One region of the Latilactobacillus parasakei genome, then DNA from elsewhere that is predicted to be linked to it. Evidence: a T-box and tRNA genes for the amino acid it is inferred to sense, from the RefSeq annotation. Region 1 holds a T-box; the other holds one or more tRNA genes.

What was found. A T-box is a leader RNA that pairs with one kind of tRNA and senses whether it is charged. The one in region 1 lies ahead of ACPBEH_RS02180 (valine--tRNA ligase), so its partner is inferred to be a tRNA-Val.
Region 2: it has a tRNA-Val gene. The T-box ahead of ACPBEH_RS02180 (valine--tRNA ligase) is inferred to sense a tRNA for this amino acid. The anticodon was not compared.

What each region holds. Positions count from the first base shown of each region.
Region 1 covers NZ_CP186861.1:440,937-444,347, reverse strand. The annotation lists gene thiI (tRNA uracil 4-sulfurtransferase ThiI) at 1-189, shown strand, start outside; gene ACPBEH_RS02185 (redox-sensing transcriptional repressor Rex) at 316-942, shown strand; T-box leader at 988-1,205, shown strand; gene ACPBEH_RS02180 (valine--tRNA ligase) at 1,262-3,411, shown strand, end outside.
Region 2 covers NZ_CP186861.1:943,225-946,635, forward strand. The annotation lists gene metK (methionine adenosyltransferase) at 1-717, opposite strand, end outside; SMK box riboswitch at 715-800, opposite strand; gene ACPBEH_RS04810 (hypothetical protein) at 865-1,608, shown strand; tRNA gene ACPBEH_RS04815 (tRNA-Asp) at 1,723-1,796, opposite strand; tRNA gene ACPBEH_RS04820 (tRNA-Val) at 1,809-1,881, opposite strand; tRNA gene ACPBEH_RS04825 (tRNA-Glu) at 1,887-1,958, opposite strand; tRNA gene ACPBEH_RS04830 (tRNA-Ser) at 1,976-2,065, opposite strand; tRNA gene ACPBEH_RS04835 (tRNA-Asn) at 2,077-2,149, opposite strand; rRNA gene rrf (5S ribosomal RNA) at 2,155-2,271, opposite strand; rRNA gene ACPBEH_RS04845 (23S ribosomal RNA) at 2,363-3,411, opposite strand, start outside.

The sequences.
Region 1 (3,411 bases):
TGTTGTACGATTTTTGCACCACCAGCACCAAAGACGCGTCCTAATTTGGATAAAACACGTTTTTACGAACAACGAATCGATGTCGACGCTTTAATCGAACGATCACTTGCCGGCGTTAAGGTAACGGAAATCAAAGCAGGCGATCAATTCTTAAATCAAGACGAAGAGATCATTGCCGAACTTTTATAGCATCGAACGGTCCAACCAGAAATGGTTGGGCTTTTTTTGTTTTTAAAGAATATGAAATATTTCACAAAAATGAAAGCGCTTATGTTATGATAAATTTATCAGGATTAACAAAGTGAGGTTAGCAAAATGAGAACGCCAAAGCATGATTTACCAGAAGCAGTTGCTAAACGGATTCCAATTTATTATCGTTACTTTAAACTACTCGAAACAGATGGTATCGAGCGGATTAAATCGGAGCAATTGGCAAAATTGGTAGCCATTCCTTCAGCGACGATTCGCCGCGATTTTTCTTATATCGGTGACTTAGGCCGGAGCGGTTACGGTTATGAAGTGAGCCACTTAATTCAAATTTTTTCAACTGTTTTAAAAGCCGATATTCTAACTAAAATGGCCGTTATCGGGGTTGGTAACTTGGGCCGCGCCCTAATTGAAAACAACTTTAGAAGAAACGACAACTTACAGATTTCATGTGCTTTTGATACGAACCCCGCATTAGTCGGGCAGACCTTAAATGGGGTCCCAATTTATGCCATTGATCAACTAGTAACCGTTATTCCCGCTGCTGGCATCACAACGGCGATTTCGACCGTGCCTAGTGAAGCCTCGCAAGGATCCGCCGAGCAATTGATTGATGCTGGGATTACATCAATTTTGAATTTTGCACCGACGCGTCTGCAAGTGCCACGGCATATCAATGTGCGTTATCTAGATTTAACGGCGGAACTGCAAACTTTATTATTATTTGAGGAATGAAGGGCCTAGCCTATTGACCTTTGGCGTCGACTCAGCTAAACTATTAACAACGCGTTGAACAAGAGCGATTAATATTGGACTAGTTTAGAGAGAAGATGCATGGCTGAGACGTCTTCCGATGACCAATTAATCGGTAGCTTGTGAGCTGTTAACCTGAAATTCAGTAGGGCTAACCGGACAATTTCGTTCGTTAACAAATCATGAGTTGGGGACTAGTCTAGTCCTAATTTAGGTGGTACCGCGAAAAAGCATTCGTCCTATTGTGAGGAATGCTTTTTTTGTTTGCCATTAAACGCAATATTCAAAAGGAGTGAAGCAGATGACTGATCACAAAGAAATGTCAACCAAATACGATCCTAATCAAGTCGAAGACGGTCGTTATCAAGATTGGTTAAAAGAAGATTTATTTAAACCAAATGCCAATCCAGATGCAAAACCATATTCAATTGTTATTCCACCGCCCAATGTTACAGGTAAACTACATTTAGGCCATGCTTGGGATACAACTTTACAAGATATGTTAATTCGCCAAAAACGGATGCAAGGTTACGATGTGTTATGGCTACCAGGAATGGATCACGCCGGCATCGCAACACAAGCCAAAGTTGAAGCAAAATTAGCAGAACAAGGGATTTCACGTTATGACCTTGGCCGCGAAAAATTCATCGATCAAGTTTGGGAATGGAAAGATGAATATGCCGCAACAATTCATGATCAATGGGCTAAAATGGGCTTATCACTTGATTATTCACGTGAACGTTTCACATTAGACGATGGTTTATCAGACGCTGTTCGTAAAGTCTTTGTTAACTTATACAACAAAGGACTGATCTATCGTGGCGAATACATCATCAACTGGGATCCAAAAGCGCGGACTGCTTTATCAGATATCGAAGTGCTTCATCAAGATGATGAAGGAGCCTTCTATCATGTCAGTTATCCATTGACAGACGGTTCTGGCAGCATTGAAATTGCCACAACGCGTCCCGAAACATTACCTGGTGATACAGCAATTGCCGTTCACCCAGATGATGAACGTTACGCTGATCTTGTTGGCAAGACAGTCACATTGCCATTAATGAATCGTGAAATTCCAATTATCGCTGATCACTATGTTGATAAGGATTTTGGAACAGGGGCGCTTAAGATTACACCAGCGCATGACCCTAACGATTTTGAAGTTGGTAACCGTCATGACTTACCACGGATTAACGTGATGAATGAAGATGCAAGCATGAACGAAAGTGCCGGTAAGTATAACGGCATGGATCGTTTTGAAGCACGTAAAGCAATTGTTGCCGACTTAAAAGAACAAGGTTTCTTAATCAAAGTCGATCCAATGACGCATAGTGTTGGTCATTCAGAACGGACAGGTGTTCAAGTTGAAGCGCGTCTTTCAACTCAATGGTTTGTTAAGATGAAACCACTTGCTGAAATGGCTTTGAAGAATCAAGAAACAGATCAAAAGGTTAACTTTGTGCCAGAACGATTCGAAAATACCTTCACACAATGGATGGAAAACGTTCATGATTGGGTTATTTCACGTCAATTATGGTGGGGTCACCAAATCCCAGCTTGGTATCATAAACAAACTGGCGAAATGTACGTTGGCGAAGAAGCGCCAGAAGATATCGAAAACTGGACCCAAGATACTGATGTCTTAGATACATGGTTCAGTAGTGCACTATGGCCATTTTCAACAATGGGTTGGCCTAATACAGAAGCACCTGATTTCAAACGCTATTTCCCAACAAATACGTTGGTAACTGGTTATGACATCATCTTCTTCTGGGTGTCACGAATGATCTTCCAAAGCTTGGAATTTACGGAACAACGCCCATTCGAACACGTCCTCATTCACGGTTTAATCCGTGACGAACAAGGCCGTAAGATGAGTAAATCACTTGGTAACGGGATTGACCCAATGGAAGTCATTGAAAAATACGGTGCTGATGCATTGCGTTGGTTCTTAACAAGTGGTTCAACACCTGGTCAAGATGTGCGTTTCAGTTATACGAAGATGGATGCTGCCTGGAACTTCATTAATAAGATTTGGAACGCGAGTCGTTTCGTTATCATGAATCTTGAAGATACACCGGCACCAACTAAGGTTCCAGAAGCCGCTAACCTCGATTTAACGGATAAATGGATCTTGAGTCAATTAAACCAAACAGTTGCCGACGTCACACGTTTATACGAAGGCTTTGAATTTGGTGAAGCTGGTCGGACATTGTATAACTTTATCTGGAATGATTTCTGTGACTGGTATATTGAAATGGCTAAAGAAGTGCTTTATGGTGATGATCAAGAAGCAATTGCCAATAAACGCTATAACTTAGCTTATGTATTGGACCAAACATTGCGTCTATTACACCCAGTAATGCCATTTGTAACGGAAGAAATCTGGCAAAGTATGCCACATACTGGCGAATCAATCATGACCGCTAGCTATCCTGAAGTACATGCTGA
Region 2 (3,411 bases), 500 kb from region 1:
AGTTGGATTAATGAAGTATTTTGTCTTATCATCCAAATATTCAGCAGGAATGACAGTTTTAATAACTTGTTCTAGCATGTCCTTTTGAATGGTTTCTAAAGTAACATCCTCATCGTGTTGTGTACTAATGACGACGGTATCAACACGTTTTGGTTGTTCGTTTTCATCATATTCAACAGTGACTTGTGCTTTTGCGTCTGGTCGTAGATAAGTTAACTGACCACTCTTACGTAGTTCAGCGACCTTACGCATCAAGCGATGTGATAAAGCGATTGGTAATGGCATTAATTCAGGTGTTTGATCGACAGCAAAGCCAAACATTAACCCCTGATCCCCTGCACCAATCTTATCAAGCGGATCTTCATCCTTCTCACGTGATTCAAGCGAATCATCGACACCTTGTGCAATATCTGGTGATTGTTCATCAAGTGCTACAATCACGGCACAATTGTCACCATCAAAACCGTATTGGCCATCACGATAACCAATCTTCTTGATTGTTTCTCTGACAACCTTTTGGATATCAACGTAAGCCGTCGTTGAAATTTCACCCACGACTAATACTAATCCGGTTGTAACGGTTGTCTCACACGCAACACGTGCTTGTGGATCTTGTTCTAACATCGCATCTAAGATGGCATCACTAATTTGATCCGCAATCTTATCTGGATGGCCTTCAGAAACGGATTCCGAAGTAAATAAATGTCTTTCTTGCATTTCTATGTTTCCCCCTATATATGTGTCGGTTACAAGGCCTCTTCACGGTGTGTGAATCCTATCGGGAACTTCTTATAACTCTACTACCTTAGCATAAATCACGACATATTTCAAAAGCCATTGACCTTCTTTTCAAAAAAAGTTAAGATGAAAGGCATATTATATGAAAAAGGTGTTGCTATGTTCTATCTTAGACAAAAAAAACTACCTGCTAATAATCCACCTGCTCGGTTAATCTTATTTAACTACTTAAACCTGGGCTTAATTGTGGGATTAGCGATTCACCCTTTTCCCAAGCATCTTGATTTATACTTCATGTTAACTGCGCTTTTAGGCGCATTATTAACCATTCCGCTAGTTCTTTCAACAACTAGTAAGCTAAAGCGCTCATTAGCCGCTGGCGGCCTGCTAATTGCGCTCATCATTAGCTTAATTATTGGTCGCCACTCATTGATTTGGGCCGGCACTTTACTAGCAATTACCAGTTTATTGGTGCTTGTTCCGTTTATCTTTCCGAAGCAATTCAACAATCATTGGTTGAGACTAGTTTGTCAGTTTTTATTAGCGCCTTACTTTTTCCTGGCAACTTTGATTTTCAATGGCATTCATTTCTTACCTGAAGCATTGCTCGTCAAGATTGGCCTCTTCTTAGGGTTAATTTTCCTTTTTGAACTGATCCCGACTAATAAGATGCTCACCGTTGTTGGTGACTGCCTCTGGTTAATCACCGTTCTTTTGATCATCGCGACTAAAATCATCGTAGGCTGGCAATTATTGCCTTTTATTATTGCTCAACTATTGTTGCTAGCAACGCAACTGGGTTTCATTAAAAATAATACTTATTTACATGAGCTTTATTATCTCATTTTTATTACTGGTTTATTTCTATAAGTCCTTAAAAACAGCCTAGCTTGGCTGTTTTTTTATAGCCTGATTTATCTTTTTAAACGCACAAAAAAAGCATCGGTCGTTTATAACGACTGATGCTTTTAACCGTCTTTTTGACGGTCACAACGGGACTCGAACCCGTGATCTCCTGCGTGACAGGCAGGCGTCCTAACCAGCTAGACCATGCGACCTTAAAATAAAAATGGAGGTTACAGGGCTCGAACCTGTGACCCTCTGCTTGTAAGGCAGACGCTCTCCCAACTGAGCTAAACCTCCAAAAATGACCCGTACGGGATTTGAACCCATGATACCGCCGTGAAAGGGCGGTGTCTTAACCACTTGACCAACGGGCCATACTATCATTATATAACGGAGAGTGAGGGATTCGAACCCTCGAAACAGGTCATACCCATTTACATGATTTCCAATCATGCTCCTTCGGCCGCTCGGACAACTCTCCAAAATGATTTACTCCGGTTGTCAGGCTCGAACTGACGACATCATGATTAACAGTCATGCGCTCTACCAACTGAGCTAAACCGGAATCAAGCGTGGCAACGTCCTATCCTCGCAGGTAGTTTCCCACCAACTACTATCGGCGCTAAGAAGCTTAACTACTGTGTTCGACATGGGAACAGGTGTATCCTTCTTGCTATCGCCACCACACTATTTTGTGCTTTCGCACTGAGAAGAACTTCGTTCTCTCAAAACTGCATAATAAGTAATATTTTCATTTCAAAAGCCAAACATTGCACCTTTGGTTAAGTCCTCGACCGATTAGTACTAGTCCGCTCCATACATCGCTGTACTTCCACTCCTAGCCTATCTACCTGATCATCTTTCAGGGGTCTTACTTCCATAAAGGAATGGGAAATCTCATCTCGAGGGGGGCTTCACACTTAGATGCTTTCAGCGTTTATCCCTGCCATACATAGCTACCCAGCGATGCGCCTGGCGGCACAACTGGTACACCAGAGGTATGTCCATCCCGGTCCTCTCGTACTAAGGACAGCTCCTCTCAAATTTCCTGCGCCCGCGACGGATAGGGACCGAACTGTCTCACGACGTTCTGAACCCAGCTCGCGTACCGCTTTAATGGGCGAACAGCCCAACCCTTGGGACCGACTACAGCCCCAGGATGCGATGAGCCGACATCGAGGTGCCAAACCTCCCCGTCGATGTGGACTCTTGGGGGAGATAAGCCTGTTATCCCCAGGGTAGCTTTTATCCGTTGAGCGATGGCCCTTCCATACGGAACCACCGGATCACTAAGTCCGACTTTCGTCCCTGCTCGATTTGTCAATCTCACAGTCAAGCTCTCTTATACCTTTACACTCTACGAATGATTTCCAACCATTCTGAGAGAACCTTTGAGCGCCTCCGTTACACTTTAGGAGGCGACCGCCCCAGTCAAACTGCCCACCTGACACTGTCTCCCGCCACGCTAAGTGGCGCGGGTTAGAGTGGTCATACAGTTAGGGTAGTATCCCACCAACGCCTCAATCGAAACTAGCGTTCCGATTTCTACGGCTCCTACCTATCCTGTACAAACTGTACAAACACTCAATATCAAGCTACAGTAAAGCTCCATGGGGTCTTTCCGTCCTGTCGCGGGTAACCCGCATCTTCACGGGTATTATAATTTCACCGAGTCTCTCGTTGAGACAGTGCCCAAATCATTACGCCTTTCGTGCGGGTCGGAACTTACCCGACAAGGAATTTCGCTACCTTAGGACCGTTATAGTTACGGCCGCCGTTTACTGGGGCTTCAATTCTGGGCTTCGCTTGCGCTAACTCATCCTCTTA